DNA from 3 places in the Streptomyces taklimakanensis genome. Region 3 is predicted to be linked to each of the others. Evidence: riboswitches for the same ligand, from Rfam matches in the RefSeq annotation. Region 3 holds a riboswitch; each other region holds the start of a gene.
The links. A riboswitch is a leader RNA that binds a small molecule or an ion and turns the genes downstream of it on or off. The one in region 3 is predicted to bind cobalamin.

Region 1 (4,128 bases), 1.1 Mb from region 3:
GGAAAGGACGAGTCCCGATGACACGGACGGACGGGTTCGAGGACGACGACTTCTGGACCGGTTTCTACGACTTCCTCTTCCCCGAGCAGCGTTTCGCCCAGGCCGAGGAACTCCTCGCCACCTCTCCCCTGCTCTCCTTCCCGCCCGGGTCCCGCACGCTCGACCTGTGTTGCGGGCCCGGCGTGTTCACCGTCCCCCTCGCCCGCCGCGGCCTGGAGGTCACCGGCGTGGACCGCAGCCCGGCCATGCTGGAGAAGGCGCGAAAATCCTGCGAGGCGGCCGGGGTGGAGGCCCGGTTCGTACGGGCCGACGCCCTGCACCACGTCGAGGCGGGCGCGTACGACGTGGTGCTCAACATGTTCACCTCCTTCGGTTACTTCGAGGATCCGGACGACAACGCCCGGGTGCTGCGCAACATGCACGACTGTCTGGTGCCCGGGGGCAGGCTGGTGCTGGACGTGGCCGGCAAGGAGATCCTGGCCCGCAGGGTGACGCCCCCGAAGGTCGTCCGGCGCGGCGAGGACCTGCTGGTGCAGACCGACACCGTGCTGGACGACTGGGCCCGGTTGCGCAGCGACTGGGTCCTGGTGCGCGGGGACCGCGTCGACCGCGCCGGCCTGGTGTGGTTCGTCTACAGCGCGGTCGAGCTGCGCGAGATGGCCGAGGAGGCCGGTTTCGGGGAGGTGGAGGTCTTCGGCGGCTTCGACGGCCGTCCCTACGACCAGGAGGCGGAGCGGCTGGTGCTGCGGGCCGTCCGCAAGGGGTGAGAGCGGTGGGCGCCGGGGGCGCGCGGCGCCCACCGCACGCTCTTTTGCGAATCGTTCGCAAGTACGTACCATCAGCGGGTCATCGCCGCGACGGGTGCCAGGAAGCCGGTGTGAGTCCGGCACGGTCCCGCCACTGTGACCGGGGAGCACACGCCTTCGAGGAGCCACCGCGCGAGCGGGAAGGCCGGGGGAGCGTCGATCCGGGAGTCAGGACACTGTCCTGTCGCGGGCCCGTCCGAGGAGCGAGGACTCCGTAGGAGGCACCACGTGTACGACGGAACGTTCCCTCTGCCGCCCCTCCCCCGCGGCCGCGCGCGCCGGAGAACCGCGCGCGGTCCGGCCCTCGCACTGGTCGCCGTCCTGGTGACCGGCTGCGGTGCCGACGCGGGTTCCGACGACCGGACCGCGTCCGAGCCCGCGTCCGCGGGGGGTTTCCCCGTCACCGTCGACAACTGCGGCGTCCGTACGACGTACGAGGAACCGCCGTCCCGGGTCGTCACCATCCACCAACACCCGGCGGAGCTGATGCTCTCCCTCGGGCTGAGGTACGTCATGGTCGGCACCGCCTTCCCCGACTCCGCGGTGCTGCCCGCCCTGCGGAAGGACTTCGAGAGCATCCCGCGACTGGCCGAGAGGGAACCCTCCTTCGAGACGGTCCTGGCGGCCGAGCCGGACTTCGTCTACGGCGGCTACGGCGCCGCCTTCGCCGAGAACGAGGGCCGTTCCCGCGAGGCGTTCGCCGACGCGGGCATCGACACCCACCTCAACCGCGAGTACTGCGGCGAGGGCGAGGTGACCATGGACGACGCCTACGAGGAGATCCGCACCCTCGGGAGGATCTTCGGCGTGCGGGAGCGCGCCGGGGACCTGGTGGCCGACCTCCGAAGGCGGGTCGCCGAGACCACCGAGGCCGTCGAGGGCGCCCCCACCGTGCCGGTGTTCGTCTACGACAGCGGTGACGGGTCCGCCTACACCGCGGGGGGAAGGGGCCTGGGCACCGAGATCATCCGGTTGGCCGGCGGACGCAACGTGTTCGACGACCTGGACGAGGTCTTCGGCGACGTCTCCTGGGAACAGGTCGTCGAGCGCAGGCCCGAGGTCATCGTGATCCACCACTACCGCGGTGCGGGCAGCGTCGAGCGGAAGAAGGAGTTCCTGCTCTCCCAGCCCGCCCTCGCCGATGTGCCCGCCATCAGGAACGAGCGGTTCGTCGTGCTGCCGCTGACCGCCACCCTGGTCGGCGTGCGTCCCCCGCACGCCGTGGCGGACCTGGCCCGCGCCCTGCACCCCGAGCGGTTCCGGTGACGGCCCACCCGGCGGCGCCGGACACCCCCGTGGCCGACCGGCCCGGCGGAGGCGCCCCGGCTCCCCGCCCTACCCGCTGCTCCTGGTGCTCCTCGGCGTGCTCCTGTCGGTCTCGCTGACGGCCGGGCTGGCCATCGGCTCGGTGCGCGTCCCGCCCGGCCAGGTCTGGAGCGTCCTCGCGCACCACCTGGGCGCCGGTTGGGTGGAGGCGGACTGGCCCCGGGCGCGCGAGACGATCGTGCTGGAGGTGCGGGCCCCCCGCGTCCTGTTGGGCGCCGTGACCGGTGCCGGGTTGGCGGTGGTCGGCACGGTCATGCAGGCCCTGGTGCGCAACCCGCTGGCGGACCCGTACCTGCTGGGCGTCTCCTCGGGCGCCTCGCTGGGAGCCGTGCTGGTCATCGTCTCCGGCGTCGGCGTCTTCGGCGCGCTGTCGCTGCCGGTGTCGGCGTTCGTCGGGGCCCTGGTGACGCTGCTGCTGGTGTACGCGACCGCGCGTGCGGGGGGACGCATCACCTCGACGCGGCTGGTGCTCTCCGGTGTCGCCGTCGCCGCCGTGCTGACCGCCGTCACCCACCTGGTGCTGTTGACCGCCGAGCGGGGCAACCAGGCCAGGGAGGTCCTCTCCTGGACGCTCGGCGGCCTCGGCGGGGTGCGTTGGAGCACCCTGTGGCTGCCCGCGACCGTGCTGCCGGCGGCCGTCGCGCTGCTGCTGACGCGGGCCCGGCCGCTGAACCTGCTGCTGGCGGGCGAGGAGGCGGCCACCACCATGGGGTTGGACGTGGCGCGCTTCCGCGCCCGGATGTTCGTCCTGCTGTCCCTGGTCACCGGCGTCCTGGTCGCGGCGGCCGGGCCCATCGGCTTCGTCGGCCTGATGCTGCCGCACGTCGTGCGGCTGTTCACCGGTGGGGACCACCGCCGCGTCCTGCCGGCCGCGGCCCTGGCGGGGGCGGTGTTCCTGGTCTGGGCCGACATCGCGGCCCGCACCGTCGCCGCTCCACAGGAGATCCCCGTCGGAGTGTTGACGGCCCTGTGCGGCGGCCCGTTCTTCCTGTGGCTGATGCGCCGGGACGCCCGGCGGGGCGCCGACCGGAGGGATCGATGAGCGCGGCCGAACTCGGTGTCGAGAACCTCACGGTCGCGGCCGGGGCCCGCCGGCTGGTGCGGGAGGTGTCGCTGACCGCCGCTCCCGGCGAGACGATCGGCCTGATCGGCCCGAACGGCAGCGGCAAGTCCAGCCTGCTGCGCGCCGTCTACCGCGTGCTGCGTCCCGAGGCCGGGCGGGTGCTGGTGGACGGGGCGGACGCCTGGTCCGTGCCCGTGCGTCGACTGGCGCGCACCCTGGCGGCGGTGGTGCAGGAACCCGGCGGCGACCTGGATCTGACGGTGCGCGAGGTGGTGGCCATGGGGCGCACCCCGCACAAGCGCCTGCTCGACGGCGACGGCCCCGACGACACCCGGCTGGTGGAGGAGTCGCTGGCCCTGGTCGACGCGGCGGAACTGGCGGACCGGCCGTTCGACCGGCTCTCCGGCGGCGAACGGCAGCGCGTGCTCATCGCGCGGGCCCTGACGCAGCAGCCCGCCCTGTTGGTCCTGGACGAACCGACCAACCACCTGGACGTCCGGCACCAGTTGGCGGTGCTGGGTCTGCTGCGCCGCGTCCCGACCACCGTCCTGGTCGCCCTCCACGACCTGAACCTGGCCGCCTGCCACTGCGACCGCCTCTACGTCCTCAAGGACGGCGAGGTGGTGGCGGCCGGGCCGCCACGGCAGGTGCTCACCGCGCGGCTGCTGGCCGAGGTGTACGGCGTGGCCGGGGAAGTGACCCTCCATCCCCGCACCGGGGCGCCCCATGTCGTCTTCCTCCCGGAGGGGACCACACCGAGCGTCCGGGCGGGTGCCCGGGCGGGCGCCGAAGCGGGCGGGGACCGGCCGCCCGTTCGCGTCCGCGGCCCGCGCGGTGGGTGCCCGTCGCGGGAGGGGACGTGAGTCCGGAGGCCGAGCGTGCCGTCCTCGGCCGCGCCCGGACTGCAACCGGTGACGCGCCACCGGTACGACC
Region 2 (4,128 bases), 2.9 Mb from region 3:
ACGGACTCGCCTCCCAGCAGCACGGTCGGGACACCGGAGGCCCGCAACGCCTCCAGTCCCTCCTCCCAGGCGCGCCGGCCACCCAGCAGACGCACGACGGCGATGTCCGCGCCCTCGACGAGCGTCGGCAACTCCTCGGTGACGTCGACGCGGGTGGGGTTGGCGATGCGGTACGGGGCGCCGGAGGCGCGGGCCGCCAGCAAATCGGTGTCGGCGGTGGACAGCAGCAGTACCGTGCTCATCGAACCCCCATCGGTGCGTAGGCCCTTCGTCGTGGTCGTTCGGTCCGTCTCGTTCGCTCCGCCTGCGGCGGTCGTATCGTTCGCTCCGCTCACGGCGGTCGTATCGTTCGCTCCGCTCACGGCGACCCCGGTGGTACGAACGGCAGGCCCTCCGGCGCGCCGTTCTCGATCAGCCGCAGCAGCGCCGCGGTGTCGGCGTGTTCCTCCACCAGATCGCCCAACCGGTCGAGCTGCTCCTCGCGCAGCGCGGCGAACGACGTGTCGGGAGCCGGGACGAACGCCCGCCCGGCGTCGGCGGCCACCCGCCGCAGGAAGGCGCGCCGGAAGCCGTCGCTCTCCAGCGACCCGTGCCAGTGCGTGCCCCACACCGAGCCGCTGCGGCAACCGTCCAGGAACGGCTCGTCCCCACCCGTCACCTCGGCCACGCCGTGGTGGATCTCGTAGCCCTCCACGCGCTCGCCCAGGGCCTCGCCGACGGGCCGGGCCAGAGTCTTCTCCGGGGCGAACCGCACCCGCAGCGGCAGCAGGCCCGTCCCCCGGACCGTCCCGGCCCGGGACTCCACCTCGTCCTCGATCCACTCGCCCAGCATCTGGAAGCCGCCGCAGATCCCCAGGACCGGGCGCCCCTCGGCGGCCCGCCGGGCCAGCGCGTCGGCCAGCCCGCGCTCCCGCAACCAGGCCAGGGCCTTGACGGTGCCCCGGGTGCCGGGAACCACCACCAGGTCGGCGTCGGCCAGTTCCTCGGGGCGGTCGGTGAAGCGCACCACCACGCCCGGCTCGGCCGCCAGCGCGTCCACGTCCGTGAAGTTCGACATCAACGGAACGGGCACCACCGCCACCCGCAGCACGTCCCGGCCGTGCGGCGGTGCCACGGACGACTCGCGCACCGTGCCGCGCAGCGACAGTCGCAGGCCGTCCTCCTCGTCGATGCCCAGCCCGTGCGCGTACGGAAGGACGCCCAGCACCGGTCGTCCGGTCAGGCCCCGCAGCATCTCCAGGCCCGGCCGGAGCAGGGCCACGTCGCCGCGGAACTTGTTGACGACGTAGCCCGCCACCAGCGCCTGGTCCTCGGCCGACAGCAGCGCGGTGGTACCGAAGAGCGAGGCGAAGACGCCGCCCCGGTCGATGTCGCCGACCACCACGACCGGCAGTCGGGCGGCGCGGGCCAGACCCATGTTGACGATGTCGGTGCGCCGCAGGTTGATCTCGGCCGGGCTGCCGGCGCCCTCGCAGATCACCGCGTCGTGGGTGCGCCGCAGCTCGGCCAGGCACTCGGTGACCGTGCCCAGCAGCCTCTCCTGCCGCCCCGCGTGGTACCCGCGGGCGCTCAGCTCGCCCACCGGTCTTCCCAGCAGCACCACCTGGCTGGTGCGGTCCCCGCCGGGCTTGAGCAGCACCGGGTTCATCAGCGCGCTCGGCTCCACCCCGGCCGCGGCGGCCTGCATGGCCTGGGCGCGGCCGATCTCGGCGCCGTCGCGGGTGACGAAGGAGTTCAGCGACATGTTCTGCGCCTTGAACGGCGCCACCTTCACGCCCGCGCGGGCCAGCCAACGGCAGATGCCGGCCGTGACCACGCTCTTGCCCGCGTCCGAGGTCGTCCCCGCCACCAGCAGGCCGCCGCCCGCCGGAACGCCCGCCGCGGCGCTCCGCGGGCCGCTCGTCACCGTGTCCGTCACCGTGCCCTCCCCGGGGCCTTCCGACGAGCCGCCCGGCGGGCGGCTCCCCTCTCCCGCAGCGCGCCGGCGCCGGCGCACAGCACCAGGGCCAACGCGCCCACCCGGCGCGACAGCCGCACCGCACGCTCGATGTCCGCCGCGCGCACCGGGCGGCCGGAGGCGTTGAGCACCGGACGGTGCTCGACCCGCCCCCCGTACGACAGCGGCCCGCCCAACCGCACGCCCAGCGCGCCCGCGAACGCGGCCTCCACCACACCCGCGTTGGGGCTGGGGTGGCGGTGGGCGTCCGCGCGCCAGGCGTCCACCGCGCCGCGCGGGTTCGGACCGGCGAGGACGGCCAGCAGCGCGGTCAGCCGGGAACCGGGCCGGCCCGCGACGTCGTCCAGCCGGGCCGAGGCCCAGCCGAAGCGCAGATGGCGCGGTGAACGGTGGCCCACCATCGCGTCCAGGGTGTTGACGGCGCGGAAGCCGACCAGTCCCGGCACGCCCGCGGCCGCCCCCCACACCAGCGCGCCCACCACGGCGTCGGAGGTGTTCTCGGCGACGGACTCCACCACCGCGCGGGCGATGCCGTCGGCGTCCAGCGCCCGCGGGTCCCGGCCGCACAGGTGCGGCAGTCGGGCGCGCGCGGCCTCCACGTCGCCCGACTCCAGCGCGGCGGCGATCGTCCGGGCCTCGCGCGCCAGGCCGCTGCCGCCGAGCACCGACCAGGTGGCGGCGGCCGTCACCGTGGTGCGGGCGGTGGGGGACCGGCGCGCGGCGCGCTCCAGCACCGCCGCGGCGGCCGTGGCGCCGCCCGCGCACACGGCGGTGTACAGGGCGCCCGCGCCGCGGTGGTCGCGCCACAGCAGGCGCTCGACCGCTGCGGCGGCACGTCCGAAGGCGGCGACGGGGTGCCCGCGGCGGGGGTCGCCGACGACCAGGTCGAGCAGGTGTCCCAGCAGCATCCCGTAGGCCCGGCCCGCGCCGGGGCCGGGTGGGGCGGGTTCCGTGGAACCGGTCGGGTCGGGAGAGGAGGTGACGGTGGCCGGGGAGACGACTGCCGCGTGGTGGGTGCGGTGGGCACGCATCGTGTCAGCGGGCCGTCACACCTCGTGGGGTTCCGTGTGCTGGGGAACGTGGGGGTGTGAACGCGGGCAGGCTGCCGTGCATGGCGGTGTCCTCACTCAGGGTCCTCGCCCTGGCTCGACGTGACCGGCGGCGAGAGTCTCCTGGCTCCCGGATCGGCGCTTCCCCCGGCCTTCCAACCCGATGTACGGGCCGTGACGCTGGGTGGGGGGCGCTCCCCGGTGACAGTGGCGGGACCGCGCCGGATTCGCACCGGCTTCCTCTCCTGCCGCCGTTGGGCAACGGGAAGTCCACCACGCCCACGGGGACGCGTCAACTCGGCGATGACCTGCGACGGCGCACTGTGCGGAAGCGCACACGGACGCGGTGTGCGCGGTGCGCGCCCGTCGGCGCGCGGTACGAGGCGCGCGCCCGGAACACCGAACGGGCGCCCGGCGTCGTCCGCCGGGCGCCCGTTCGGCGCTCTGCCCGTCCGGGGAGCCCCCTCGACGCCCCGACCCCGCCCGTGGGCGGCGGAAGGAGCGGAGGCGGGGCCCGGACTCAGGCCGCGATGATGTAGATGCCGTAGGCCACGGCCGCCGCGCACAGGGCGTAGCAGGCGTAGGAGCCGAGACGGGCCGGGGACGTGGTGCCGGCCGAGGCCCTGCGTCCGCCGGCGGAGCCGATGATGCCCAGGGTGAACACGCCCACCAGGCCGACCGTCATCACGAGGCTGACCCCGAAGACCTGGCCGAGAGCGGCCCAGTCGATGTCCATGGTGCTTCTTCCTTTGCGACTTACGACCCGTGCGGGATCCGCGTGGGTACGGGACGGGGGGATGTGGCGGGTCGGTGCCTCACGGGGCGGAGACGGTGGTCTTCCCGGCCCGGTCGTCCCGGTCGGTCGCCTCGGCGTCCCCCAGGGCGGCGGTGGTCGGCGGCGGCGCGACGGCCTGCAGGGCAGCGGTGACCACGCCCGGGTCCTCGGTCCCCTGCCGCTCGGTGGCGGTCGGCTCGACGTCGTTGACGTTGGTGTGGTCCACCGGCTCCCGACGGGAGGCGAACCAGATGGCGGCGACGGCGAGCACGGCCAGGATCGCGACCGTGGTGACGCCCCAGTCGCCCTGGGTGGCCAGCAGGGCGGACCCCGCGGCGACCAGACCG
Region 3 (4,128 bases):
GGGCAGCCGCAGCCGGAAGAAGACGTCCTGGAGGCCCATCAGGCCCAGGCCGACCGGACGCCACCGGGAGTTGGACGCGGCGGCCTGCTCGGTGGGGTAGAAGTTGACGTCCACCACGCGGTCCAGGAAGAGCACGGCGGTGCGGACGGTGGCGTCCAGCCGCTCCCAGTCGACCGCCTCGTCGGGAGGGCCGCCCGCCTCGCCCAGGTGCGCGGCGAGGTTGATCGAGCCCAGGTTGCACACGGCCGTCTCGCCGTCGTCGGTGACCTCCAGGATCTCGGTGCAGAGGTTGGAGGAGTGGATGACGTTGCCCGGCTCGGCGGTCTGGTTGGCGGTGCGGTTGGCGGTGTCCTTGAAGGTCATCCAGCCGTTGCCGGTCTGGGCGAGGGTGCGCATCATCCGGGCGTACAGGGTGCGGGCCGGGACCGTCCGCACCGCCAGTCCGGCGGCCTCCGCGCGCCGGTAGGCGGCGTCGAACTCCTCGCCCCACAGGTCCACCAGCTCGGGGACGTCCGAGGGGGAGAACAGCGACCAGTCGGCGTCCGCCTCGACCCGGCGCATGAACTCGTCCGGGATCCAGTGGGCGATGTTCAGGTTGTGGGTGCGGCGGGCGTCCTCGCCGGTGTTGTCGCGCAGTTCGAGGAACTCCTCGACGTCCGCGTGCCAGGTCTCCAGATAGACACAGGCCGCTCCCTTGCGCCGGCCGCCCTGGTTGACGGCCGCGACCGAGGCGTCCAGCGTCCGCAGGAACGGCACGATGCCGCCGGAGTGCCCGTTGGTGCCGCGGATCAGCGAACCGCGCGAGCGGATGCGGGAGAAGGACAGTCCGATGCCGCCGGCGTGCTTCGACAGCCGCGCGACCTGGTGGTAGCGCTCGTAGAGGGAGTCCAGCTCGTCCCTGGGGGAGTCCAGCAGGTAGCAGGAGGACATCTGCGGATGCCGGGTGCCGGAGTTGAACAGGGTGGGGGAGGAGGGCAGGTAGGACAGTGTGCTGGTGAGCCGGTAGAGCTCGGCGACCTCCTCCACCGCGCGCCCGGAGGAGTCGAGGGCCAGGCCGCAGGCCACCCGCAGCAGGAAGTGCTGTGGGGTCTCGATCACCTGCCGGGTCACCGGATGGCGCAGCAGGTAGCGGGAGTGGAGGGTGCGCAGCCCGAAGTAGCCGAAGCGGTCGTCGGCACCGTCCGCCACGGCCCGTTCCACCAGTGTGTCGAGCCGCGCGGCGTGTTCGGCGACGAACTCGGCCGTACGGTCGGCGATCAGTCCCTCGCGCCGGCCGACCGCGACCGAGGCCGAGAAGGACACCGCCCCCTGTCCGGCGGCCTCCGCGCGGATCGCCCGGACGAGCAGCCGGGCCGCGAGCCGTGAGTACTGGGGTTCCTCGGCGATGAGGCCGGCGGCGGCCTCGGTGGCCAGGGACCGCAACTCCGCCTCGTCGGAGCCGGGATGACGGCCGCGCAGCGCGGCGGCGGCGACCCGGCCGGGGTCGGTGGCGGGCAGGTCGGCGCTGAGCTCGGTCAGGGTGCGCAGCAGCGCGGTACCGGGGCGGTCGTCGTCCTCCGGAGCGGAGGCCGGGACGGGCTCCGCCGCTGAGATGGTCAACTCGGTGATCTCCCTCGTGGGGCCTGCGGCCCGTGGGGAGGAGAGCGCGACGGACGTGCGGGCACGCCCGACCGGTGCGGGCACGACCGCGCGCGTCCGTCGGCCCACCCCACGAGGCCCGGACGTGACTGAGACACCGTCGGCAGGTCCTCGGACTCGTGGCGGGCGGCTCGGCTCGTGCGGACGACACGGGGGCAGCCCGTCGCACACCGTTGCGGGACAGTTCCGGATTCCCACCGGATTCCCCTGCGGCGACAGCGAGATGAGCATACATCTAGTGCCGACTGTGTCCATCACCCCTACATGTTGTGTTGCGGCGCCTCGTGGGTCCGGGAGGGGAGAGGGGGCGGCGGCCGCCGGAGGGAGGTGGCGGGAGGCGGGAGGGGCCCGGAACGCCGCGGCGCCGCGTCCGGTGGGGGACGCGGCGCCGCGGGGAGCGGCACGCCGTCAGCCGGTCGCGGTCTCCGTCCGCTCGGTGGTGTAGCCCCACGCCTCGCACAGGGGGCGCAGCGGCTCGGGCACCTCGGAGAGGGCCGGGAGGGGACGGGCTGCCTGGACGCGGCCGGTGCGGATCTTCTCCCGCCAGTCCCCCAGGCCCCTGCGCAACCGCCCCGAGGCGCGGTCGCCGTACTCCACCATCTCCGGCTCCCACTCCACGCCCAGGAACTCGCAGACACGGCGCAGTTCGCGGGCCGGGTCCTCGGTGAGGTCCTCGTAGCGGACGGTGATTCCGGAGAGGTTCTCGCGCGCCTCCTGGACCGCCTCCGCGTAGCGCAGGGCCTCGGCGACGGCCTCCTCCATCGTCCGCTTCGACGGGTCGGAGTCGTGCCAGGAGGCGGCGATGGAGGCGGGGTGGCGCAGCAGGAAGACGAAGCGCGCGTCGGGCCAGCACGCCTTGACGCGCCGCCACGCGAAGGCGTTGGCCGGGGTCTTCTCCACGATCACCGACTTGCCGCTGCGGACCAGTTCGCGGTGGAGGACCCGGTCCCACAGCAGGTGCTCCAGATCGGCCCGGTCCAGGTCCAGCTCCCGCATCGCCTCCGAGGCGAGCCGGGTGGTGGGGTGTACTTCCAGACGGCGCAGATGCAGCTCGTGGGGCGCGCGCAGTCGGGAGTGCGCGTCCAGGAGCATCCTCAGCAGCGTGGACCCGGAGCGGATGGAGGAGATGATGAAGACGGGTTCCCTCACCAGGCGGTCCGTCTCGGGGGAGGCGGGGGGACGGTAGCCGGTGACGGGCGCGGCGCAGGACGCGCCGGCCCCTCCGCCGGACGTGGCCGGGGAGGGGCCGTGGGGGGCCTTCTTCCGTGCGGTCCGGGCGCGGCGCACTTCGTACCCGGTGGCGGACGCAAGGATTCCGTTCACGGCTCGCAGGAGTTTCATACCAGGCGACGCTAGACAGCGAAGCCGTGCGATACCACCTTTCCGGGTGAGAATCTCCTTGGGATTCCGTGAGCGATCATGGGGGGAAGCGGAAGTTCAGCCCATTGCCAGAGCGAAGGTCAGCAGAGGGGTGAGCTCGGGCACCGGCCGCCAGTCCCGCTCCGGGGTGCGGACGAAGCCCAGCCGCTCGTAGAGCCGGTGCGCGGCGTGCATCCGCTCCTGACTGGAGAGCACCAGACGCCGGAGGCCGAGCGCCCCGGCCCGTTCCACGCACGCGCGCACCAGCGCCTCGCCCACCCCGTGCCCCCGTGCCCCGGGCCGCACCGCGAGCGTCCGGAACTCGCCCTCGCCGGGCCGGGCGATGTCGGCGTACTCCCCGCCGTCTCCCACGAAGGTGACGGTGCCCAGCACCTCGTCCGCACCGCCGTCCCCGTCGGGCCGTACGGCCACCAGCAGTTCGGCGTGTTCGGCACGGCGTCGCGCGTCGCGCAGCACGGCGAGGTAGGGGTCGTCCTCGCCGTGGGTCAGCAGTCCGTCGGCCAGGTACACCTCGGCCGTCAACTCCCCGACGACCCCCAGTTCCTCCGGGCGGGCCGCTCTGATGGTGATGTCCATGGGGCCATCATGCGGCACCCCGCCGACGGCGGTACGGCGGCCGGTCGTCGACGGGGTGCGCGGGGGCGTGGGGGACGCGGTGGGCGCGGGCCTCAGCGCCGGGCGTCCACCGTGGGCGGGGGCAACTCCTCCTGGACGCCCGGGTCGCCGACGTCCGCGGTGTAGTCGCCCTCGGTGGTGCCGTCGACACCGTAGGGGGCCTTCACCGCCCGCATGACGAGGGTCATCACCACCGTGACCGCCAGGTTGAGGACGAACGCCGTCAGGCCGATGTAGCCGGTCTCGCCGATCAGCGGGATGGTGTCCGAACTGCCGGCGAAGTGCGCCTGGGTGGGGCTGGAGGTGTTGTAGGCCACCACCGTGCCGTAGAGCATGCCGACCGCCCAGCCGGCGAGCAGCGCCCAGCGGTGGAACCAGCGGGTGAACAGGCCGCCCACGATCGCCGGGAAGGTCTGGAGGATCCAGATGCCGCCCAGCAACTGGAAGTTGATCGCCACCGTCTTGTCCATGGTCAGGACGAAGGCGAGGGCACCG

Region 1: it holds a riboswitch for cobalamin, as region 3 does, so the genes downstream of both, F0L17_RS22670 (ABC transporter substrate-binding protein) here and F0L17_RS17820 (ribonucleoside-diphosphate reductase subunit alpha) in region 3, are expected to answer to the same signal.
Region 2: it holds a riboswitch for cobalamin, as region 3 does, so the genes downstream of both, F0L17_RS04830 (cobalamin biosynthesis protein) here and F0L17_RS17820 (ribonucleoside-diphosphate reductase subunit alpha) in region 3, are expected to answer to the same signal.

The regions. Positions count from the first base shown of each region.
Region 1 is NZ_WIXO01000001.1:5,150,502-5,154,629, reverse strand. It holds gene F0L17_RS22675 (class I SAM-dependent methyltransferase) at 18-767, shown strand; cobalamin riboswitch at 827-1,005, shown strand; gene F0L17_RS22670 (ABC transporter substrate-binding protein) at 1,035-2,072, shown strand; gene F0L17_RS22665 (FecCD family ABC transporter permease) at 2,158-3,174, shown strand; gene F0L17_RS22660 (ABC transporter ATP-binding protein) at 3,171-4,058, shown strand; partial or broken gene F0L17_RS27780 (cbb3-type cytochrome c oxidase subunit I) at 4,086-4,128, shown strand, end outside.
Region 2 is NZ_WIXO01000001.1:1,076,718-1,080,845, reverse strand. It holds gene cobN (cobaltochelatase subunit CobN) at 1-242, opposite strand, end outside; gene F0L17_RS04835 (cobyric acid synthase) at 359-1,918, opposite strand; gene F0L17_RS04830 (cobalamin biosynthesis protein) at 1,915-2,865, opposite strand; cobalamin riboswitch at 3,124-3,248, opposite strand; gene F0L17_RS04825 (hypothetical protein) at 3,527-3,742, opposite strand; gene F0L17_RS04820 (inorganic phosphate transporter) at 3,822-4,128, opposite strand, start outside.
Region 3 is NZ_WIXO01000001.1:4,003,867-4,007,994, forward strand. It holds gene F0L17_RS17820 (ribonucleoside-diphosphate reductase subunit alpha) at 1-1,599, opposite strand, end outside; cobalamin riboswitch at 1,724-1,899, opposite strand; gene F0L17_RS17825 (sulfotransferase family protein) at 2,047-2,961, opposite strand; gene F0L17_RS17830 (GNAT family N-acetyltransferase) at 3,076-3,594, opposite strand; gene mctP (monocarboxylate uptake permease MctP) at 3,687-4,128, opposite strand, start outside.